One region of the Pantoea sp. X-Soil-MYKO-1289 genome, then DNA from elsewhere that is predicted to be linked to it. Evidence: predicted binding sites of a transcription regulator. Region 1 holds the regulator's gene; the other holds the start of a gene.
What was found. Region 1 encodes PurR, which represses purine synthesis genes. Its sites were predicted from a motif close to CANGCAAACGTTTGCNTG; they were not measured.
Positions count from the first base shown of each region.

Region 2: the regulator PurR is predicted to act here: its motif matches at 2,481-2,498, upstream of gcvT (glycine cleavage system aminomethyltransferase GcvT).

Region 1 is NZ_AP036004.1:1,860,849-1,866,397, reverse strand. Features, by position in the region: gene AC6I7Z_RS08955 (alkene reductase) at 1-48, shown strand, start outside; gene gloA (lactoylglutathione lyase) at 160-567, shown strand; gene rnt (ribonuclease T) at 677-1,351, shown strand; gene AC6I7Z_RS08940 (Grx4 family monothiol glutaredoxin) at 1,392-1,727, opposite strand; gene AC6I7Z_RS08935 (C40 family peptidase) at 2,090-2,890, shown strand; gene cydH (cytochrome bd-I oxidase subunit CydH) at 2,938-3,027, opposite strand; gene purR (HTH-type transcriptional repressor PurR) at 3,313-4,338, shown strand; gene punR (DNA-binding transcriptional activator PunR) at 4,335-5,240, opposite strand; gene punC (purine nucleoside transporter PunC) at 5,360-5,549, shown strand, end outside.
Region 2 is NZ_AP036004.1:754,780-760,328, reverse strand. Features, by position in the region: gene gcvP (aminomethyl-transferring glycine dehydrogenase) at 1-837, opposite strand, end outside; gene gcvH (glycine cleavage system protein GcvH) at 920-1,306, opposite strand; gene gcvT (glycine cleavage system aminomethyltransferase GcvT) at 1,329-2,423, opposite strand; gene ubiI (FAD-dependent 2-octaprenylphenol hydroxylase) at 2,865-4,067, opposite strand; gene ubiH (2-octaprenyl-6-methoxyphenyl hydroxylase) at 4,081-5,259, opposite strand; gene pepP (Xaa-Pro aminopeptidase) at 5,256-5,549, opposite strand, start outside.

The DNA of each region.
Region 1 (5,549 bases):
TTCTACGGCGGCGGCGCGGAAGGCTATACCGACTACCCGACGCTTTAAGCGCGACGCTGGCGTGACAACGGTTACGCCAGCGCCCGTTTTTTGCTATTTTCACCGCTATACTTAGCGTTTGAGTCATCAGAAGATGACGAATTAATAAAAGAGGATGTTATGCGTTTACTTCATACCATGCTGCGCGTTGGCGATCTGCAACGCTCCATCGACTTCTACACCCGCGTTCTCGGCATGCGCGTGCTGCGTCAGAGCGAAAACACGGAGTATAAATATACGCTGGCATTCGTGGGCTATACCGAAGAGAGCGAAGGCGCGGTTATCGAGCTGACCTACAACTGGGGCGTGGACAGCTACGATCTCGGCAACGCCTATGGCCATATCGCGCTGGGCGTGGACGACGTGGCGGCGACCTGCGACCGTATCCGCAACGCGGGCGGCAAAGTCACGCGTGAAGCGGGTCCGGTGAAAGGCGGTTCAACCATTATCGCCTTTGTCGAAGATCCAGACGGCTACAAGATTGAGCTGATCGAAAATAAACATGCCGGTCACGGCCTGGGCAACTAAGTTTGCCGCTTCAGTCTGCGCGGCAGCAGGCTGAAGCTTTCCCTTCTGCTGCACCCTCCTCTTTTTTTTGCCATAATGCGCGCTGCCTATTTTCTGCTATGAGATGCTGATGTCTGAAACGAACTCCCTGAACGCGCTGAATCAACGTTTCCGAGGTTTCTATCCTGTGGTGATCGATGTCGAGACCGCAGGCTTTAACGCGCAGACCGATGCGCTGCTGGAGATCGCCGCCACCACGCTGAAAATGGACGAAGAGGGCTGGCTGCATCGCGACCAGACGCTGCATTTCCACGTCGAGCCTTTCGAAGGCGCGCTGCTTCATCCAGAGGCGCTGGCGTTTACCGGCATCGATCCCAGCAACCCGCTGCGCGGCGCGATTAGCGAATATGAGGCGCTGCACGCCATATTTAAGATGGTGCGCAAAGGCATCAAGGATCACCACTGTAATCGCGCCATCATGGTGGCGCACAACGCGACCTTCGATCTCAATTTTATGATGGCCGCCGCCGGGCGCGCTGGGCTGAAGCGCAACCCTTTCCATCCGTTCGCCACCTTCGACACCGCCGCGCTGAGCGGGCTGGTGCTGGGGCAGACGGTGCTGGCGAAAGCCTGCAAAGCGGCAGGCATGGATTTTGACAGCACCCAGGCGCACTCTGCGCTCTACGACACTGAGCAGACGGCGACGCTGTTCTGCGAGCTGGTCAACCGCTGGAAACGGCTGGGCGGCTGGCCGCTGCCGATGGCGGCAAGCGACGACGCGGAAGCGGCGCCGGAGCAGGCGTAAAAAAAGGCCGACTTGCGTCGGCCTTTTTTTTACACTTCTTTTATTCCGCTTCTTTGTGCTTTTCCGCCGTCTCTTTGATCAGCGACTGCAGCTCGCCGCGCTGGAACATTTCGACGATAATATCGCAGCCGCCGACCAGCTCGCCGTCTACCCACAGCTGCGGGAAGGTCGGCCAGTTGGCGTATTTCGGCAGCTCGGCGCGAATATCAGGGTTCTGCAGAATATCCACGTAAGCAAAGCGCTCACCGCAGGCAGAGAGCGCCTGCACCGCCTGCGCAGAGAAACCGCAGCTTGGCAGTTTCGGCGAGCCTTTCATGTACAGCAGGACCGGGTTTTCTGCGATCTGGCGCTGAATTTTTTCTACAGTACTCATAATTGCCTTCCTTAATTCCCTACTTCGTGTTTGTTTATTGTAGCGACTTCGCCCCGTCCCTGAAAACGACAATTTCTCGCTTGCCAGGCGAAACCGCCATGTTTGTTAAGTTCTTTACTAAAGATCTGCGTTTTTCTGACGATAATCAAAACTTAAGCTGTTCATAACTGGTAATAACTTTGCTGCTATAAGCTGCTGAAATTGCTTATTTTAAACTCAACTGCAACCCTGTAACAGTTTAATAGAAAAATGGCTTAACTTTTGAAAAAAACCTGGCTTAGAATGGCCCCGGCGCTGATCTCCGATCAGATTTTTCTAACCACGTTACGGCCTGTTGTCGTAACCGCTAACCCTGTAACCGGACTATGCGATTACTGATTACGCTCTTTATATTAGCTTTCGCGCAGCTGTTCATGAACATCGCTTCGGCCTCGCCGCAAGCGCCGGTTAACGCCAGCCTGCACAAGGCGGAGAAAAAAAGCGCGCGCGAAGATGAGCGCCGCAAACGGCGACCGGTCAAAACCAGCGCGAAAAAAACGCGCCCTTCTACTGCGCAAAAACTCAAACTGAAAAAGCAGAAGAAAATTGAAACGGCTAAGCTTTCCCCTTCCGCCGCCGATACGAAAAAAACCCTTAAATCTTCTCACAAACGCTATGGCCGCCAGCGCACGCTGAGCACCGCAAAAGCCGCCACTCTCCCGCAGCTGAATGCCGACGACACCTCTACCATCAAAATGAGCAAGTCCCATCGCCTGCGCTACCAGAAAGCGCGCGAAACGGCGATGACCAAACTGATGGGTCAGCTGGGCAAGCCCTACCAGTGGGGCGGTACCTCGCCGCATACCGGTTTTGACTGCAGCGGCCTCGTCTGGTACGCCTATAAAGATTTGGTGAAATTCAGAATTCCACGCACCGCCAACGAAATGTATCACCTGCGCGACGCTGCGCCGGTCAAGCGCGAGTCGCTGGAGAAAGGCGATCTGGTCTTCTTCCGTATCAACGGCCGCGGCACCGCCGACCACGTTGGGGTTTACCTTGGCAACGGCAAATTTATTCAGTCGCCGCGCACCGGCAAAGATATCCAGATTAGCGGGCTTTCGGATGATTACTGGCAGCGTCACTATATCGGCGCGCGACGAGTGATGACGCCGAAAACCATTCGCTAAACGCCATAAAAAAACCGGGATAATCCCGGTTTTTTTATCGCTCTCTGTTAGTGCATGACGGCGGTAAAACCAAACGCCACAATCATCAGCAGCGCCGCGCCGGTAGTCATTAATGCCAGTTTCAAATCGGTGCTCATTACCTCTCCTTATCCACACAGTTGTCAGGGTCTTATGCGATTTTCCCATAGTTGCCGGTAAAAATCTCGTTTTATCCCGCAAGCCTTGTTAGAATCCCCGGCTTTGTTGCGCAACTGACGCAACGCCCGTGCCGTTCGCACGCAACAGCCCCTGTTTTGTCCTGCCCAGTGAGTATTTCACCGACAAAAACTGTAGCGAATTAACAGAAAACTCTCTTAGCGGACGCAAACGTTTAACATTATGCTTATCAGTGGCTTATTGATAAGTTCTGGAGTCTCTTTTCAATGGCAACAATTAAAGATGTCGCGAAGCGCGCGGGTGTTTCCACCACCACCGTTTCCCACGTGATCAATAAAACGCGCTTCGTTGCGGAAGAGACGCGCAACGCCGTCTGGCAGGCGATACAGGAATTACACTATTCGCCCAGCGCCGTGGCGCGCAGCCTGAAGGTCAACCACACCAAAACGCTGGGGCTGCTCGCCACCTCCAGCGAAGCGCCCTATTTTGCGGAAATCATCGAAGCGGTCGAGCATCACTGCTTTGAGCGCGGCTATACCCTCATTCTCGGCAACGCTCATAACGATCTGCAGAAGCAGCGCGCCTATCTGTCGATGATGGCGCAAAAGCGCGTCGACGGCCTGCTGGTGATGTGCTCCGAGTATCCGGACGATTTGCTGAAGATGCTGGAAGAGAACCGCAATATTCCGATGGTGGTGATGGACTGGGGCGAATCGCGCGGCGACTTTACCGACACCGTGCTCGATAACGCCTTCCAGGGCGGCTATCTGGCGGGACGCTATCTTATTGAGCGCGGCCATCGCGATATCGGCGCCATTCCCGGCCAGCTGGAGCGCAATACCGGCGGCGGGCGCCATGCGGGCTTTTTGCAAGCGCTGCAGGAAGCGGGCATCGCGGTACGTCCCGAGTGGATCGTTCAGGGCGATTTCGAGCCGGAATCGGGCTATCAGGCGATGCAGCAGATCCTGCAGCAGAAGCAGCGCCCAACGGCGATCTTCTGCGGCGGCGATATTATGGCGATGGGCGCGATCTGCGCCGCCGACGAGATGGGGCTGCGCGTGCCGCAGGATATTTCGGTGATCGGCTATGACAACGTGCGCAACGCGCGCTACTTCACGCCGGCGCTGACTACCGTGCATCAGCCGAAAGCCCAGCTGGGCGAGAAGGCGCTGGAGATGCTGCTCGACCGCATTACCAGCAAACGCGAAGTGTCGCAGACCATCGAAGTGCATCCCACGCTGATTGAGCGCCGCTCGGTCGGCGACGGCCCTTTTCGCGACTACCGCCGTTAATCCTCGCTTAACCACTCCTGATTGAGCGTTCGCGCATCGCCGAGATAGCTGAGCAGCCAGCTGAGCGCCGGCGATGCGCGCGCCTCCGACCAGCTCACGCAGCAGGGACTTTCCGGAAAGGGCGCAGGCAGCGTCAGCTCCGCCAGCTCGCCCTTATCCAGCAGCGGACGCGCCAGATGGCCCGGCATCATCGCCACGCATAAGCCATCCAGCACGCACGCCAGCCCCGCCTGCCAGTCCGGTACCACCAGTCGCCGCTGGTTATCCAGCGTCCAGGTCATGCGCCGCGGCAGCGCGCGCGAGGTATCCTCCAGCACCAGCGACGGCCAGGCGCGTAGCGCGTCGTCGTCGAGCTGCGGCTGCCGCGTCAGCGGATGCTGGCGCGCCACGACGCAGCGCCAGTTCAGCGCGCCCATATCGCGAAAGGAGAAACGCCCGCCGACCGGGATCGCCTGGGTGGCGCCGATCGCCACGTCGACGCGTCCGTCGGCCAGCGCGTCCCAGACGCCGTTAAACACCTCATAGCTGATGTGCAGCTCCATATCGGGAAAGTGGCGATAGAAGTCGGTCACCAGCTGACGACTGCGCGGCAGCTTCACGATGCGATCGACCGCGATGCTGAGCTGCCCGCGCCAGCCGTTCGCCAGCTGCTGACACTGTCTGCGGGTAGCGAGCATTTTTTTGATAACCTCACGGCCCTCGCGCACAAAATGCTCGCCAGCGGCGGTCAACGCCACCTCGCGATGCTGCCGTTCGAACAGCGGCACCGCCAGCCAGGTTTCCAGCTGGCGCACCGTATAGCTGACGGCAGAAGGCACGCGATGCAGCTCCTGCGCGGCGGCGCTAAAACTGCCGGTGCGCGCCACGGCGTCTACCACTTCAAGCGCATATTCGGACCACATGCTTTTTCCTTTCAAAAATTTTCACAGCACTCTGCAAATATTAACGTTTCACAGCGGCAGGCGCACCCTTTTACACTTTGCCGCGTTTAACCTGCCTGACGAAAATGAGATTAAAAACCATGCTGTCATCAAAAGGATTTATGCCTTACCTCGCCCTGCTCAGCATGCTGGGCTTTCTGGCGACCGATATGTATTTGCCCGCCTTCGGCGCGATGCGCATCAGCTTCAATACCTCGCCCGGCATTATCAGCGCCAGTATGAGCCTGTTCCTGGCGGGCTTCGCCATCGGCCAGCTTTTCTGGGGCCCGC
Region 2 (5,549 bases), 1.1 Mb from region 1:
GTAGCCCATCGGCACGCCGAAGCGCTGCGCCGATCCGAACACGATGTCCGCGCCCTGCTTGCCGGGCGCTTCCAGCATCACCAGCGCCATAAAGTCCGCGGCGACGCTGACCACGATTTTGCGGCTTTTCAGCTCGGCGATCAGCGCGCTGTAGTCGTGCGCTTCGCCGGTGGTGCCGACCTGCTGCAGCAGCACGCCGAACAGCCCGTCGTGATCCAGCGCTTTCTCGGCGCGATCGATAATCAGCTCGAAGCCGAAGGTCTCGGCGCGGGTGCGCACCACGTCCAGCGTTTGCGGATGGATATCGTCCGCGATAAAGAATTTACCGGCGTTTTTAAGCTTGCTGACGCGCTTCGCCATCGCCATCGCTTCCGCCGCCGCCGTGGCTTCATCCAGCAGCGAGGCGGAGGCGACGTCCAGACCGGTCAGATCGAGCGTCACCTGCTGAAAGTTAAGCAGCGCCTCCAGGCGGCCCTGCGACACTTCCGGCTGATAGGGGGTATAGGCGGTGTACCAGCCCGGATTTTCCAGCATATTGCGCAGGATCACCGGCGGCGTGATCACCGCGCTGTAGCCCATGCCGATCCAGGATTTGTAACGCTGATTCTGACCGGCGATCGCCTTAAGCTCGGCCAGCGCCTGCTGCTCGGTCGCCGCATCGCCGACGGCGGGCGGGCCAGGCAGCTGGATGTCGGCCGGTACGATGGTGCCGATCAGCGCGTCCAGCGAGCTGGCGCCGATCGCCTCCAGCATCAAAGCCTGTTGTTCCGGCGAGGGGCCGATATGGCGTTCAATAAAGGCGCCGTTGTGTTCGAGCTGGCTCAAAGTCTGGGTCATTTGCAGTCAATCCTGAATCGGGCTGGAGTACAGAGAAAGCAAGGGACAAAAAGCGGCCAGCGAGGTCTGGCCGCCCTGTTGCTTATTCGTCGATGGAGGCTTTATAGGCGTCCGCGTCCAGCAGCGAATCGAGCTCGGATTCGTCGCTGGGTTTGATTTTAAACAGCCAACCGGCTGCGTAGGGCTCGCTGTTGACCAGCTCCGGCGCGTCGCCCAGCGCCTCATTGACGGCGACGATTTCGCCGCTGACGGGCGCGTAGATATCGGACGCGGCTTTGACCGATTCCGCGACGGCGCACTCTTCGCCGGCTGAGTAGCTGTTGCCGACATCCGGCAGATCGACAAACACCATGTCGCCTAACAGCTCCTGAGCGTGCTCGGTAATGCCGACGGTAAAGGTGCCGTCCGCTTCCTTACGCACCCACTCATGACTGTCACGGTATTTCAATTCGTTTGGCACATTGCTCATCGCCCTTTCTCCTGAAAATAGATTACTGAACCGGCTTGCCGCCGCGTACAAAAACAGGTTTGGTTACTTTTACCGGCATTTCGCGCTGGCGGATCTCGACGATAGCGCTTTCGCCAATGCCTGCCGGCACGCGCGCCAGCGCGATGCTGTAGCCGAGCGTCGGCGAGAAGGAGCCGCTGGTGATCACGCCCTGCTGCGACTGGCCTTGCGCGTCGGTAAAGCGTACCGGCTGCCCGCCGCGCAGCACCCCTTTTTCCGTCATGATCAGGCCAACCAGCTTGTCGGTGCCTCTTTCACGCTGCATCTCCAGCGCTTCGCGCCCGATAAAGTCGCGGTCGGCCGGCTCCCAGCAGATCGTCCAGCCCATATTGGCCGCCAGCGGCGAGACGCCTTCGTCCATCTCCTGGCCGTAGAGGTTCATGCCCGCTTCCAGACGCAGCGTATCGCGCGCGCCCAGTCCAGCCGGTTTTACCCCTGCCGTCAGCAGACGCTGCCAGAAATCCGCGGCGGCGGCGGCTGGCAGCGCGATTTCATAGCCCGCTTCGCCGGTGTAGCCGGTGGTGGCGATAAACAGGTCGCCGGACTGCACGCCAAAAAAGGGTTTCATCCCGGCTACCGCGTCGCGCTGCTCCGCGCTGAACAGCGTCTGCGCCTTCTGCTGCGCCTGCGGCCCCTGCACGGCGATAAGCGCCAGGTCGTCGCGCTCGGTCAGCGCCACGCCATAGGCCTGAGCGTGCTTGCCGATCCACGCCAGATCCTTTTCACGCGTGGCCGAGTTGACCACAAGACGGAAAAAGTCGTCGGTCATAAAGTAAACAATCAAATCGTCAATGACGCCACCGGAGGCGTTCAGCATGCCGGTGTAGAGCGCTTTGCCGGGCTGCGTCAGGCGAGCGACGTCGTTCGCCAGCAGATGCCGCAGAAAGTCGCGCGTCTGCGCGCCGTGCAGATCGACGATAGTCATATGCGACACGTCGAACATACCGGCGTCCTGGCGCACGGCATGGTGTTCGTCAATTTGCGAACCGTAGTGCAGCGGCATCATCCAGCCGTGGAAGTCGACCATGCGGGCGCCGCAGGCCTGATGCTGTTCAAACAAAGGGGTTTGCTGAGTCATAACCATCCTGTCGCGAAGCGGGTAAGTTTCGGGCGGGCGTTAGCCTGCTTATCGCCCGGCGCAAACGTTCTCTTTTCCCTGACGTTATCATTGAAAAGACGATTTAACCATAAGCTGTACAGGGTCGAATTGAAGCATGCCTCTTGAGCAGCACGCAAAGACGACAGCATAATTAACTGCGTTTTTGTGATTTACCACGCAGGAAAGAGGCGTATCGCCGTTATGCGCAGCAAGATAATCAGCGGGGGCGCGCAAAATGTTAACAACGCACTCGACGGAGATCGTTATGGAATAAATAAAACTAATGCGAACAGAGGGGTGAAATTAGAATAAATCAAACGAGGCCCGCTAAAGGTGCAGTCCCGCTCATTTTTGGTGCAGAGCGACCAAAAGACGTAAAAAAGCCAGCGCAAGGCTGGCTTAATGAAAGCAGCGCGCGGCTTAGCGCAGCCAGGCTGGCATATCGTTTAGCCCCATCGCCTGACGCAGCATCGTGGGTTTCACGCCGGGCAGCGTATCCGCCAGCTTCAGTCCCAGATCGCGCAGCAGCTTTTTCGCCGGATGGCTGCCGGCGAACAGCTCGCGAAAGCCCTGCATGCCCGCCAGCATCAGCGCCGCGCTGTGTTTGCGGCTGCGCTCGTAGCGACGCAGATAGAGATGCTGACCGATATCCTTGCCCTGCTGGTGCAGCCTGCGGATTTCGCCAATCAGCTCTGCGGCGTCCATAAAGCCGAGATTCACGCCCTGTCCCGCCAGCGGATGAATGGTATGCGCGGCGTCGCCCACCAGCGCCAGACGATGCGCCGCGAAATTGCGGGCGTAGCGCGCCATCAGCGGGAAAGATTTACGCTCGCTCGCCAGTTCACAGAGACCGAGGCGCATATCGAACGCCACCGCCAGCTGCTGGTTGAACAGCGCCTGCGGCATGCTCTCCAGCCGGCTCGCTTCCTGCGGCGAGAGCGACCAGACGATCGAGCTCAGGTGCGGATCCTGCATCGGCAGGAACGCCAGAATGCCGTCGCCGTGGAAAACCTGGCGCGCCACCGCGTTATGCGGCTGCTCGGTGCGGATATTCGCCACCAGCGCATGGTGATCGTAATCCCAGAAGGTTAAAGGAATATCGGCTTTGTTGCGCAGCCAGGAGTTGGCGCCGTCCGCGGCGATCAGCAGGCGCGCGGTCAGCATGGTGCCGTCCTGCAGGGTGACAAAGGCTTCATTTTCGCCGAACGCCACCTGCTGCAGCTGCGAAGGCGCCATAAGGGTCACGTCGCTGCAGCGGCTGGCGCGCTGCCAGAGCGCGCTGTGAATCGCCGGGTTTTCGACAATGTGTCCCAGATGGGTCAGCCCCTGCTGTTCGTCATCGAAGCTAATGGCGCCGAAACTGTCGCGATCCCACACCTCCATGCCGTGATACGCGCTGGCGCGCCGCGCCAGAATATCGGACCAGACCTCCAGCTTCTGCAGCAGCCGCTCGCTGGCGGCGTTGATTGCCGATACGCGAATCGACGGCGCAGCGCTGGCGTCGAACTGCGGCTCCGCCGTTTTTTCCAGCACGGCGACGCGCAGCCCGCTGCCCTGCAAACCGCAGGCGACCGCCAGTCCTACCATGCCGCCGCCGGCGATAACCACATCAAAACTTTGCATCGGTGCCCCTTAGTTAACGCTTAACCCAGCCAAGCGTGCGCTCGGCCAGTTGATTACGCAGCCACGGCAGATGATCCATCGCCATCAGCCCCAGATTTCGTCCCGCCACCAGCGGCGCATAGCGATTGGCGAACAGCCGCACCAGCCCGTCGGTGATGCCTATCGTCGTCGCGCGATCGGGCTGACGACGCTGCTGATAGCGATGCAGGACGGCGTAGCCGCCCACATCCTGCTGCTGACGATGCGCGGCCGCCAGGGTCTCCGCCAGCGACATCACGTCGCGCAGCCCGAGGTTGAAGCCCTGTCCGGCGATCGGATGCAGCGTCTGCGCCGCATTGCCGATTAGCGCCAGCCGGTGCGACGTCTGCTGCCCGGCGCGCTGCAGCGCCAGCGGATAGCTCTCGCGCTGGCCCGTATGGGTAAAACGCCCCAGCCGCCAGCCGAACGCGCGCTGCAGCTGCGCCAGGAATTCGTCGTCGCTCCAGCGTGCAATTTTTTCACGCGCCGAGAGCGGATGGCACCACACCAGCGACAGGCGATTGTCCGACATCGGCAGCAGCGCCAGCGGGCCGTGCTCGGTGAAGCGCTCAAAGGCGCGTCCCTGATGGGGTAACTGAGTCGAGACATTGGCGATCACCGCCAGCTGCTGATAATCCTCGCGCTGCCACTGAATGCCGAACGAGGCGGCGAGCGGCGAGCGCGAGCCGTCTGCGGCCACCAGCAGCGCCCCTTCCAGCTGTTCGCCGCTCTCCAGCGTCACCTGCACGCTCTCCTGGCGGCGCTGCGCGTCGATAACGCGCGCCGGACAGCGTAGCGTCACGCCTGGCGCGCTTTTCAGACGCTCGAACAGCCGCTGACCCACGTCGAAAAGCTCGACGACGTAGCCGAGCGCCGGGATCTGATAGGCCCCGGCGTCCAGCGTGACGAAACCGGCATGGCCGCGATCGGAGACGTGGATGTCAGTAATGGGCGTGGCGTACTTCTCGATGCTGCGCCAGAGATCGATATCGAGCAGCTGTTGACGCGTGCCGGCGGCCAGCGCGATGGCGCGGCCGTCATACCCTGGGTGGGCGCGGCTGTCGGGCGCGCTGTTCTCAATCAGCGTCACCGGCAGCTGCCCTTGCGTGAGGTGGGAAATAGCCAGCGCCAGGGTCGCGCCGGTCATGCCGCCTCCGGCGATAATCACCGTCATGCCTGACGCGCCGCTGCCATCAGCGCCTCAATCGCGTCCGCGTCCTTGACCACGCTGTCGGTCAGATTCTCGTTGCCGGTTTCAGTGATCAGAATGTCATCTTCGATACGAATGCCGATGCCGCGATATTCCGCAGGCACGTCGGCATCCGGCGTGATATAGAGCCCCGGCTCAACGGTCAGCACCATGCCCGGTTCCAGAATACGGTCGCGCGAAGGCGTGCCGTAGTGGCCGACGTCATGCACGTCGAGGCCCAGCCAGTGGCTCAGCCCGTGCATAAAGAACTGCCG